DNA from 3 places in the Fictibacillus sp. EA-CB0309 genome. Region 1 is predicted to be linked to each of the others. Evidence: riboswitches for the same ligand, from Rfam matches in the RefSeq annotation. Region 1 holds a riboswitch; each other region holds the start of a gene.
The links. Region 1 has a riboswitch for cobalamin ahead of ACEWFH_RS08885 (ribonucleoside-diphosphate reductase subunit alpha). Riboswitches for the same ligand answer to the same signal wherever they lie in the genome.

Region 2: it holds a riboswitch for cobalamin, as region 1 does, so the genes downstream of both, ACEWFH_RS21560 (acyl-CoA thioesterase) here and ACEWFH_RS08885 (ribonucleoside-diphosphate reductase subunit alpha) in region 1, are expected to answer to the same signal.
Region 3: it holds a riboswitch for cobalamin, as region 1 does, so the genes downstream of both, ACEWFH_RS10400 (DUF4430 domain-containing protein) here and ACEWFH_RS08885 (ribonucleoside-diphosphate reductase subunit alpha) in region 1, are expected to answer to the same signal.

The regions. Positions count from the first base shown of each region.
Region 1 covers NZ_CP169271.1:1,607,292-1,611,548, reverse strand. Annotated here, with positions in the region: gene ACEWFH_RS08885 (ribonucleoside-diphosphate reductase subunit alpha) at 1-1,631, opposite strand, end outside; cobalamin riboswitch at 1,758-1,961, opposite strand; gene ACEWFH_RS08880 (3-hydroxybutyrate dehydrogenase) at 2,028-2,813, opposite strand; partial or broken gene ACEWFH_RS08875 (GntP family permease) at 2,841-4,234, opposite strand.
Region 2 covers NZ_CP169271.1:3,825,247-3,829,503, forward strand. Annotated here, with positions in the region: gene ACEWFH_RS21550 (peroxiredoxin) at 1-552, shown strand, start outside; gene ACEWFH_RS21555 (YbaN family protein) at 841-1,212, opposite strand; gene ACEWFH_RS21560 (acyl-CoA thioesterase) at 1,251-1,727, opposite strand; cobalamin riboswitch at 1,933-2,112, opposite strand; gene ACEWFH_RS21565 (MGDG synthase family glycosyltransferase) at 2,239-3,267, shown strand; gene ACEWFH_RS21570 (hypothetical protein) at 3,381-3,599, opposite strand; gene ACEWFH_RS21575 (GH1 family beta-glucosidase) at 3,700-4,257, opposite strand, start outside.
Region 3 covers NZ_CP169271.1:1,868,351-1,872,607, forward strand. Annotated here, with positions in the region: gene ACEWFH_RS10395 (ATP-binding protein) at 1-991, shown strand, start outside; cobalamin riboswitch at 1,103-1,285, shown strand; gene ACEWFH_RS10400 (DUF4430 domain-containing protein) at 1,656-2,063, shown strand; gene ACEWFH_RS10405 (hypothetical protein) at 2,280-2,585, shown strand; gene ACEWFH_RS10410 (histidinol-phosphatase) at 2,828-3,658, shown strand; gene serA (phosphoglycerate dehydrogenase) at 3,716-4,257, opposite strand, start outside.

The sequences.
Region 1 (4,257 bases):
TCACTTTCCCATTTGATTCCCTCTTTAGCTAGAAGGTGATGCCATCCGAATGTCCCTACCCCTATCGCTCTATATTTCTTATTAGTAAGCTCTGCTTGAGGTACATCAATACGGTTAAGATCGATTACATTATCAAGCATCCTAATCTGTATATCGATTACTCTTTTTAACACATTATCCTGGATTACTTTAGCGAGAGAAAGAGACGATAAGTTACATACAACAAAATCTCCTGGTGTTTTTCTAATTACAATTTCCCCATCTTCAGTCTCCTCAGAAGTAACGACGGTTGCGGACATGTTTTGCATAATCTCTGTACACAGGTTAGAAGCATAGATCATTCCTTTATGAGGATTGGGATTTAAACGGTTGACCGTATCTCGATAAAACATAAAAGGAGTTCCCGTCTCTAGCTGAGACTTCATGATTCGTTTCATGATTTCAATCGCAGGTACACATTTTTTGGAAAGTCTTTCGTCTTCAAGACACTCAGCATATTTTTCTCTGAAGCTTCCCGTGCCCTTTGTTTCGTCAAAGAAATCTTCTAAGGAGTATCCCTTTATCTTCCGTACTTCATGAGGATCAAACAAATACCAATCCTCCCGTTTTTCAACTTGTTCCATGAAAAGATCAGGCAGACAAACCCCTGTAAATAGGTCATGTGTTCTCATTCGCTCATCACCATTATTTAACTTAGCATCTAAAAATTCTAAAATATCTTTATGCCATATATCCAGGTAAACGGCAATCGCCCCTTGCCTTTGGCCAAGCTGATCAACAGAAACAGCTGTATTGTTTAACTGCTTCATCCATGGAATAACACCTGATGAGTTTCCTTTAAATCCTTTAATATCCGAGCCTCTTGCACGAATCTTGCCAAGATAGATTCCTAGTCCTCCACCGCCTTTTGAAACAGTTGCAGCATCTGTATTTGAATCAAAAATTCCCCTTAGGCTGTCATCAATCGTATCGATGAAGCATGAGCTTAACTGGCCGTAACTTTTACCTGCATTTGCTAGTGTCGGGGTTGCGACAGTCATATACAAATTAGATAGTGCCCAATAGGCTTCTTTCACTTGCTCGAGCCTGTTTGTTTTTACCTCATCCCTCATTAAAAATAACGCAATGAGCATCCAACGTTCTTGAGGCAATTCATAGATCTCATGATTAAATCCTTTTGCCAAGTATCTGTCAGCCAGTGTCTTTAATCCTATGTATGTAAAAAGCTTATCTTTAGCTGGATCTATCATTTTTTCAGCTTCTTCTATCTCTTGCTTACTATAAGAAGAAAGAATCGTAGAATCATAGATATTCAGGTCCACTAATTTTTGAATTAATCCATACAAGTTTGAATATGGGCGTTTCTCTATTTCTCCTTTGTTACTCAATACTTCTTCATATAGCTGCCTTAAATAAATCTGTGCCGCCACAAACGTCCAATCTGGCTCTTCAACAGTTAAGCCATTCAATGCTTCCATCACTAATTGTCTGAAAAGTGATGCAGAATCGTTTGATTCACGTTCTAGTTTCTCTGCTCTTTCTAAAAATGCGTTCGCTTGGATTCCTGGGAAATTCTCTACACATTCTCTTAACCACTCCCCGAGTAAAGAGTTTGCAGCTGTCATTTTCATCGTTCAAACACTCCTTAAATCATAATAAAAACCCTCTTCCATCAGGAAGAGGGTGAAAGAAACGTGTGAATGCTAAAATATTACCTTTATACAGCCACTGTTCTTTCTCCCAATCCCCGAGGAAAAGAAAATCGGAGTATTTCAGGCAGGTCTACTGGCTTTTGCTTCTTCCTACTTTGGGCCTTCCCATACAGCAGCCATAAAAAATATAGCTAATCTGTACAGTGGCTATTCCATTTCGTCCACAATTACAGTTGCGGGGACAGCTTCGGTTTCTCACCGAATTCCTTTTAAGCCGGAAGCTCCGGCACCTGAATTCTCCATATATAGGTTTGTAACATCTACTTTGACACTAAATATAGTTAATGTCAATTAAAACTATAAAATATTATTTTTTTATTGGGCCACATAACCGCCATCAATCACAATAGCCTGCCCTGTAACACCTTTTGCATTGTCACTAGAAAGAAACAGCGTGTAATCGGCAATTTCTTGAACATCAAGCAAGCGTTTTTGAGGAACAAGCGGGTAGATCACTTCTTCTAAGACTTTTTCGAGCTCAACGTTTCTAGTTTTCGCTAGATCCTCAAGCTGCCCTCTTACAAGCGGTGTGTCTACATATCCCGGGCACACAGCATTAACAGTAATACCATGCGCTGCACCTTCTAAAGCCGCTACCTTCGTTAAACCGATTACTCCATGCTTCGCACTATTATAAGCGGCCTTTCCAGCAAAACCAACTAAACCATTTATTGATGCCATATTGATGATACGTCCGAACCCTTGTTCTTTCATAATCGGAAACACATGTTTTGTCGCAATAAAAGGAGCAGTAAGCATTACATCAATCAACTGCTGAAACTTTTCAGTCGGGAACTCTTCTAAAGGAGACACGTATTGCAATCCAGCGTTGTTGATCAGGATATCGATCCGATTATAATGTTGAACGGCTCGATCCAAGGCCCTTGTTATGTCTTCCTCTCTTGTAACATTACACCCTAGCCCGGTTGCTTCATGGCCATTCTGCACCAAAACTTGAGCTGCCTCTTTTGCCTTCTCATCATTAAGGTCACTGATCACAACCTTTGCACCTTGTTCGGCAAAAGCTTTAGCTAACTGCAGTCCGATCCCGCTTGCAGCCCCAGTGATAAAAACAACTTTTTCTTCTACGAACGATTTCATGAATGTATACTCCTTTCTTTAAAATTCTTATACGATACCAAGCCCATAATAAAGTCCGATGATTACAAATACAGCTACCGTTTTAATAATTGTCATTGCAAAAATATCAATATAAGCCTGTTTATGAGTTAATCCTGTAACGGCTAATAGAGTAATTACAGCACCATTGTGAGGAAGAGTATCCATTCCTCCGCTCGCCATAGAGGCAACACGGTGAAGTACTTCTGGATCAATGCCTAATTTATTCGCTTGAGCAATATACGTTTCACTCATTGTTGCGAGCGCTATACTCATACCGCCTGACGCTGATCCTGTAATACCAGCTAAAGTGGTAGTCGTCACTGCTTCATTTATTAACGGATCTTTAATCGTATTTGACATTGCAGTATTTACCGCAGTAAAACCAGGAAGTGCTGCAATTACTCCCCCAAACCCATATTCTGATGCAGTATTTAGAGTAGCAAGCAGTGCGCCGCCAATCGATAAGTTGATTCCTTTATTAAAGTTGTTTTTAATTCTTTTAAACGAGAACAGAAGTACCGTAACGATACCAATAATCAAAGCACCTTCAACTGCCCAAACAGCAGCAAGTGTCGGAATCTGAATGTCAGGTACATTTTTCATACCGATGGCAGAAAAGTCAAACGTTGTTCCGTAATACTTTGGAATAAGAACCGTGAACCATTTATTGAACACTCCTACCAAAATTAGTGGAAGAATCGCAATAAATGCGTTAGGCAGGTTTTCAGATTCTAGTTTTTCAGGCTCGTTGCTGTGACCTGTTCCATAGCCTTCTCCTTTGCTGCCGCCTGTCTTCGTCTCCATTCCAAGTAGACCATACCAATAATGAAAACAAACATTCCACCAATAAAACCGAGCCATGGTGCTGCCCAAGTCGTCGTTCCAAAGAATGATGTTGGGATAATATTCTGTATTTGTGGACTACCCGGAAAAGCATCCATCGTAAAAGTAAAAGCACCTAATGCGATGGTTCCCGGTATAAGTCTCTTCGGAATATCTGCTAATTTAAAGAGTTCTGCTGCAAACGGGTAAAGAGCAAATGCAACTACGAATAACGATACGCCTCCGTATGTTAGAATGGCTCCAACTAGCACGATAGCAAGCATCGCTCTCGATGGTCCAATCAGTTTGATAACAAACTGCGTAATGGATTTTGCAAACCCTGACATCTCAATAACCTTTCCGAATATCGCTCCTAATAAAAACACTGGAAAGTATAACTTAATGAAACCAACCATTTTCTCCATAAAAACCCCAGAGAAAAACGGAAGTACATGTCCTGGTTCTGTTAGCAATACAGCAAAAAGTGCAGCGATCGGCGCGAATAAGATAACGCTAAAGCCTCTATACGCTACAAACATTAAGAAAAATAATGCCAATAATATAATAATAATGTCCATTTCTATTCCCCCATTTCTATCGT
Region 2 (4,257 bases), 1.7 Mb from region 1:
AGCCATCCCGGAGACTTTACCCCTGTTTGTACAACAGAGTTTGTAGCATTTCAGAAACTTATGCCAGAATTTCAGAAGCTCAACACATACTTAATTGGTTTGTCTGTAGAGCAGGTGTACTCTCACCTTAAATGGATCGAGTGGATTCAACAGAATCTAAAAGTTGAGATCACCTTCCCCATTATTGCTGACAGCCTTGGTAAATTGGCAATGAGACTTGGGATGATTCATCCAACGATGGGAACAAGAACCGTTCGAAGTGTTTATATCGTGGATCCTTCCGGGAAAATCCGGCTTATTCTTACGTATCCTGAGAATGTCGGGCGAAACATTCATGAGATATTGCGAGCGGTTAAAGCTTTGCAGACCGCTGATAGCAATCAGGCAGCAACACCTGCAAACTGGCCAAAAAATGAACTAATCGGAGACCGCATTATCGTTCCAGCACCTAAAACCGTTCAAGAAGCCAAACAGCGTGCGGAACAAGCGCAATCTGGAGAGATTAAGTGTTATGATTGGTGGCTATGTTCCAAACCTTTATCACAAGAATGATAATATGCCCGATGAAGGTGCAATTAAGCCGCCTTCATCGGGCATTTTTATTATCGTGAATATATCTTATTTAACGTGAAATTATAGTGATTAACGTGAATATATTCCATTTAACGTGAAATTATTGAAATTAACGTGAATATATTTTTGACCGTCTTTCTAACACCAACAGTTCCTGCAAACGTTCTTGCCAGAAACACACATACCACATCTTTCACCTTCTCCCCCGCTCTGTGCACAAAAAAGAGCCATGACCCAGAAAGTGGTTCACTATTTGGGTCAGACTCCTTACCTTTTTGCTGTTTTAATTTTATAAATAAAATAATAGTACTTATACAACACAATAAGGACTAAAATAACTCTTACTATTGTACTCTCAGCCATTATAAATGCAATCAAGATCATGGAGTCTGCAAACAGGTTAATCATGATCTTTTTTCTGAGCGTTAAAGAGCGTTCCTGGATAAATTCTTCAAGGTGCTTTTTATAGATGGGAGTACCTTTAAACCACACTTCAAATTTCTTAGACCCTTTTACAAAAAAATACGATGATAACAGCAGAAATGGTGTTGTTGGAATCAATGGCAACACAATACCCACCATTCCTAAACTCAGGAAAAAGAATCCCAATATCACAAATATCATATTTTTCACTTTCATTGGAATTCTCCCTCTTTCTTGTCATCTGGCGTTTCTTGTTATGAGTTTACGTTTTTATACAGCAAACGCCGCTCCTTTCTTAATGGAGCACTGTCAAAAAAAGCATTCTCTACTTCCGTCTCTGGTATTACGCTTGGAACGGGAGATGGCTTTCCATCCTTATCGATCGCTACCATTGTTAAGATAGACGTTGTGTTTAACGTTCTGTTACCCGTCTCTAAATTCTGGCACTCTACTTTTACGTACACTTCCATTGAAGTTCTTCCCGTTGAGATAACAACTCCCTCTAAAATGAGGATGTCACCAACTTTAGCGGACGATAAAAAGTTTACATTATCAATGGATGCTGTTACAACAACTTTCTTGCTATGCTTCATAGCTGCAATGGCTGCGATCTCATCAATGTATGATAATACTGTTCCGCCAAAGATCGTTCCCATGTGATTGGTGTCGGGAGGCAACACCAACTTTGTTTGAATCGTTCGTGAAACGTTTGCTGACAACTGCTGTTCCATACCATACCTCTTTTCCGGAGTTTAAACACTCCTGTTTTAATAGAGGGAGTTGGTTTAAGCGCAGATTAGACGCTCATCAAATCACATAAAAAACACCCATCACACTAGTAAAAGCCAAGATGGGTGCACGCAAGAATACATAACAGATACTTAAAACCAATCTATTAAAATACCATGCGTCTTATCTTCCCAACTCCCGAAGAAGATCAACGACATAATCACGGCAGGTCTCCTGACTTGTGCCTTATACCTACTCTAAGCCCTTCCCATCGTTCGATAGTGGTTTTGCTTATTTCGTCAGCACTTACAGTTGCGGGTACAGTTCTGGTTTCACACCAGATTCCCTTTTAAGTCTATTACAGACACCGTGATTACCGGATCTTATTAAATTATGAATCTACCTTATTGTATCATTAATCATTTTTACCTTTTACAAAACATTCTTATCTTCTTCATATTGCGTTTAAAATCCCCTGCTATTCTAAATTCAAAAGACTGGGGAGGTTTTCTCATGATACGTCCAACAGCATTAATCCTAACAGCAAACTACGGAAGCGGTCACGTCCAGGTCGCAAATGTTCTCGCTGAAGAGATTAGGAATAAAGGGTACGAACCAATCATTTCAGATTTATTTGGAGAGGCTCATCCACTTATGGCTCAGATTACACAGTCTCTTTTTATCAAAAGCTTCTCTCATGGCTCTTCTTTTTATAAATGGTTCTATTACGGAACTAATAAGCTAAATGCAACCACGATTACCCAGTTTTCACGTTACTTAGGCCGCAAGCGATTCATTGAACTTATCGAGGAACATCACCCTCGTTTTGTCATTACAACTTTTCCGCTTCACGCTGCACCATTTTTACTTAAAAAGTCACGTTTTAACATTCCAATCTACACCGTAATTACAGATTACTTTGCTCATCCTTTTTGGATCAATCCTTCTATCGACCACTATTTTGTAGCGTCTGATTCAGTTAAACAAGGTTTAATGAGACACCAAGTTAATGAAAATAAAATTACGGTGAGCGGCATTCCGATTCGTCCAGGTTTCTACCAATCCATTAATAAAGAAGTGATTTTAGATAAATATCAAGTCTCTCGTAGCAAGCGTGTTGTTACCATTCTTGCTGGCGCACAGGGTGTTCTTAAGAATGTAAAGCACTTGGCTGAGCGCTTGCTCAAGGACCCATTCCTTACAGTCATTGTGATTTGCGGTAAGAATAATGCTTTATATGAAAAACTGTTACCAACCGCTATTCAATACCCGGAAAATTTCCGATTGTTTGGATATGTAGAAGAACTTCATGAAATCTTAAAACTGTCTCATTGTTTGATTACAAAACCAGGTGGTATCACAATAACAGAGGCCGCAGCACTTCACCTGCCCCTTATCTTATATAAGCCTGTACCAGGACAGGAAGCTGAAAATGCAAAACATTTTCAAGCGCATGGAGCTGCACTAATCGCAGATTCAGCAGATAAAATTGCTGATCACGTACAAAGGTTGGTTCACAACCAACAACTAGCAGGGGCATGAAGTCTGCTCTACAGTGTATTCACCAGCCCGTTTCTTCTCAAAAAATTGTTCATCATGCTTTACAAGGCAATCAAAAACTCAAAGCATAGGAGCTTTGAGTTTTATATTTATTATCAATCTTCTCTTGCACCATCTTCTGCAATCGCTCTTAAATCGGCATAGAAAAAGTCATCATTGCATAATGGTGAATGTTCTTTTTCTTTTTTATTATCGTATTTTTCAACGATCTCTTTTAGCTCACCTGTATCACCTTTAGCGTTAATGATCTCAACAAGCTCATTCAACCCGTCTGATGTTTCTTGATCGATTCTTTGTTCTTTATCATCCTTCATCAATATCCCTCCTATGTTTTTATCTTCCCCACACAGGAAAATTTTACACAGAATAAAAAGCCCCTAACAAATGTAGGGGCTTAACAGGATTTGTATAGAATTAACTAACTGTTACAGCATCCGTGTCTTTACTGCTGTTCTGGTTTCCTCTGTTCTTCACAATCTCAGCGTATCGATAGGCACTGTCTTTCCAAATTCTCTCCTGAGAATCAAAGTCTACATAAATGATTCCAAATCGTTTGTTATAACCGAAACTCCACTCAAAGTTATCCATGAGAGACCACAGGTAGTAGCCTTCAATATTCATACCTTCATCATTCAGATCAGAAACGGCTTGAAGATGCTTTTCGATGTAATCCACACGGCCATGATCGTGGACTCTACCGTTCTCAAGCACGTCATCGAACGCCGCACCATTCTCTGTAATATAGATAGGAAGATCCGTGTATTCTTTTCGAAGTCTTCTAATCAAATCTTTAAATTCTTCTGGCGCAATATCCCAGCCCATGCCTGTTTTGTCATAGTCTGAATGAGCACCTCTATGCAAGAAATCATTTGCCGCTGAAAATTCAACAATGCCTCGGCTATAATAGTTAATTCCAAAGAAATCACAAGAAGTAGAGATGATCTCCATATCTCCCTGCTGAATAAAGTCATA
Region 3 (4,257 bases), 260 kb from region 1:
GATTACCTTTGACAGGAAGATGAACATTCTAGTAACGAATCCTCCTGCCGATCGTTTTTTACAAGCGTTTTATTATGAATCAGGTATGAAGACTGAAGTGAACGGAAATGTTCCTGAAGCTGTCAGACAGCTGTTTCAGCAAGTAGTATCACTTGAGAGTGAGCAGATGACAGAGATTGCGATACAGGGGCGGTCATGGGTAGTCGTAATGACACCTTTATATGATCAATCCCTTATCAGAGGTGCCGTTGCCGTTCTTCGTGATATGACAGAAGAACGCCGTATGGATAAGCTAAGAGAAGATTTTGTTGCCAATGTTTCACACGAGTTAAAAACACCGATTGCTATGTTGCAAGGATATAGTGAAGCGATCGTAGATGATATCGCAGAATCAGAAGAAGAGAAAAAAGAACTTGCTGGAATTATATTAGATGAGTCTAAACGAATGGGCAGGCTTGTTAATGAACTGCTCGATCTTGCGAGACTAGAAGCAGGTCACATGAAGCTTCACTACACGACTCTTTCCATTGTACCTTTTGCCGAAAGAATTGTACGTAAGTTCCAAGGACCTGCCAAAGACAGAGATCTTCAATTAGACCTCTCAATCAACGGTAACCTGGACCTCGGTCAAGATCAAATAGATGTAGATCCGGACCGAATTGAACAAGTGTTAACCAATTTAATTGATAATGCGATTCGCCATACGGCACAAGGCGGATTTGTAACTCTGTCGATTGATGTGAACGAACAGAACGTTAAGTTTTTTGTGAAGGACAATGGATCTGGGATAAAAGAAGAAGATTTGCCATTTGTTTTTGAACGTTTCTATAAAGGGGATAAAGCTAGAACAAGAGGTAAGTCCGGTGGTACTGGTCTTGGGCTTGCCATAGCTAGAAACATCGTTGAAGCTCATGGGGGACAGATTAGTGTTCACAGCAAAAATAATGAAGGTACGACATTTTCTTTTGTTATTCCGCGAACGTTGAAATAAATTAGCAATACGTCCCGATTAATCTTGTTTCATAAGGAACAAACAATGATATTTAAAAAAGATTTCACAAATTTCTCCAATACGTTATAATAAGAATTGTGTTTTTAAAAAATTCATAAGTGTTAAACAGGTGCAGTCCAGTATTGGACAGCTTAATAGGGAAAACGGTTAAATGCCGTTGCGGTCCCGCCACTGTAATTGTGAGAATCCTAAACCACCGCCACTGTGAAAATGGGAAGGCGTTAGGAGACGATGATCAAGAGCCAGGAGACCTGCCTGTTTGTTACATGACATGACCTACGAGGATAGGGGTGTTTAACAGTGCCGGAGAGCCGGCTGCTGTTTTCTGCCTGTATACTATTAATCTCCTTCGTAGACGAAGGGGATTTTTTAGTTATACGTAAATTTATTTTTAAAATAAGGTCCTTCTGTTAAGATTGTTGCTTCTTGGTCATGCCAGTCCCTACACTGACAAGTTGATTGGAGTGCAAGATGCGAGACTCCCTGCGGGATGAGTGGGACAGGTAAGACTCCTAATAGCGCAGAGCGCTAGGAGGCTAACCGCACACCCCGCGGAAAGCGAGCATCCTGGAGCGGAAATCAGCTACTTTCAAGAGCAACATTGTTTTTGGGAAAGCCTTAATCAAAGACAAGGAAGAGGTTCATGATGAAAAAACTACTATTAGTACTTGCGACAATGATGATGATGATGATGGTTGGCTGTGGAACGACTGAAACGAAGGAAACCGCAGATCAGCCAAAGCAAGAAGAAACGAAAAAAGAACAGGTAACGGTCCAGATCACAAAAGATAACGGAAAAGAAAAGGTAACTGAAAAGAAAGTGGATTTAACAAAGGATGCAACCATCATGGACGTGATGCAGGATAACTTTAAGATTGAAACGCAATACGACGGTGCTTTTATAAGCAGTATTGAAGGAGTTGCAGGCAACGAACAGGATAAAACATCTTGGTTCTTTTCTGTTAACGGAGAAGAAGCGATGAAAGGTGCAAAGGAAATCACTTTAAAACCTGGCGATATTGTTGAATTTGATTTCCACAAGTATGAATAGGCTGACGGTTAAAAGAATAACGATCATCGCTTTGCTTGCCGCTATTTTGACAATAGGCAGAATAGCGTTTGCAATGATACCAAATGTTCAGCCAAACACAACTATACTCATATTGGCATCGTTTGTACTTGGTCCGATTCAAGGGCTTATACTAGCCATAATAAGCACATTGACGACTAATCTTTTTTAGGGCATGGACTATGGACGTTCGGACAGATGATTGCTTGGGGCCTGATTGCCGTAATGAGCGGGTTTATAGGAAAGTACCGCCACAACATTCCATGGTTGATTTTACCCATATATGCAGGGTTCTGCGGCTTTTTATTTGGTTTCATCATGTCCGTTCTTATGGGCGGAATCATCATGCAGAAATTTTGGCCGTATTATTTAGCCGGTCTGCCATTCGACCTAAATCATGCTATTGGAAACGTCGTATTCTTTATCGTTTTGTATAAACCTCTCTTATACGTAATGGAGACACATATTAATAAAGATGTAAGCCAAAAAGCTGCCTTTGAATAGGGAGCTTTTTTTCTGCAAAAAATGGTTCAAAAAAAGTCATATTTGAATAGGATGATAAAGTTGATTCAACAATTCTTTAGGAGGACAAAATGAGAGACTATTTAAATCGTTTTTTTGCAGTGCTATTTTTAATGATGTGTCTAAGCGTATTATTTATTGGGGTTAAATTAGGAGCATAAACTCTTGATTGAAACAGATATTCATGATACATATGGTAAAACGTTTTTAAAAAGGAGATTAATATGCTAACGGATTACCATTCTCATCTGGAAAAAGGCACTTTAACAATTGACTATCTAAAGCAATTTGTAGACATTGCAAAAGAAAAAGGAATTCAAGAATTTGGAATTTCAGAACACGCTTATCACTTTTATGAAACAAAGAATATTGTATCAAAACCATGGATGGAAGAAAGACGCTATTACAAAATGGATGACTATGTGAACTTGTTTAATCAAGCTAATCGATTAGGTATGGACGTTAAAATGTCTATTGAGATGGATTATACACCGGGAAGCCATGAGGAGATGGCAGCGTTCATTAAATCTTATCCCTTTGATTATGTGATCGGATCTGTTCACTGGGTAGACGATTTTGGGATAGATTTGGCAGAGTACCGGAAAGAATGGGACCGTCGTGATCTCTATGAAACGTATCGTGCTTATTATGATCAGATTGTTACGCTTGCTGAATCAAACCTATTTGATATTGTGGGGCACCTTGATCTTGTGAAGATCTTTAACTATGTTCCTACCGATAAAGAATTCTTATTACAACAATATGACCGTGTTACCGATGCTCTAAGCCGTTCAAAGACATGTGTGGAGATCTCATCTGCTGGACTTCGGAAACCTGTTGGGAGGCTATATCCTGAACCAGAGTTGCTTTCTCTTTGCTATGAGAAAGGAATACCAATCGTACTTTCTTCTGACGCTCATGAACCTCATCAGGTTGGAGAAAACTATGAAGCATCTATTAAGTTAGCCAAAGAGACCGGATACACGAAACTCATGACGTTTAGAGGTGGAGAGAAAAGAAGTGGAGTTGGGGTAAAGAACACTCTTACAAGGTAAACAAAACATACAAAAAAGCTCTGCATGATGTAATGCAGAGCTTTTAATCTTTCTTACTTACAAGTCTAGCGGTTTACAAACGAGCAGGTCTTCAATACTTGCAAGCTCCTTTTGTGTGGATTCCGGCAGCTGGTTATCAAATGTTAAAACCATCATCGCTTCTCCGCCAGCTGATTTTCTTCCAACGTGCATCGTAGCAATGTTAATGTTTCTTTCACCTAAAAACGCTCCAACTTTCCCGATGATCCCTGGAGTGTCACTGTGTTCAATGTACAGAAGAGAACCTTGAGGAACAAAGTCTACCGTATAGCCGTTTAACTGTATAATACGACCACCGAAACCTTTAACTAGTGTAGCAGAAAGGGTAAATGTCTTATTGACACCCGTTACTTTTACATGAATGATGTTTGGATAACCATGGTCTTTAGTTCCATGTTTTTCTCCAACCACAATGCCTTGTTCTTTCGCTGCAACCATACTGTTAACATCGTTAACTGGCCGGTCAAGTCTCGTTTTTAAAAATCCACAAAGAAAACTGCGTGTGAGTGAAGTTGTATCGGTTTCTGATAATGATCCACCGTAACCGATGGAAATCTCTA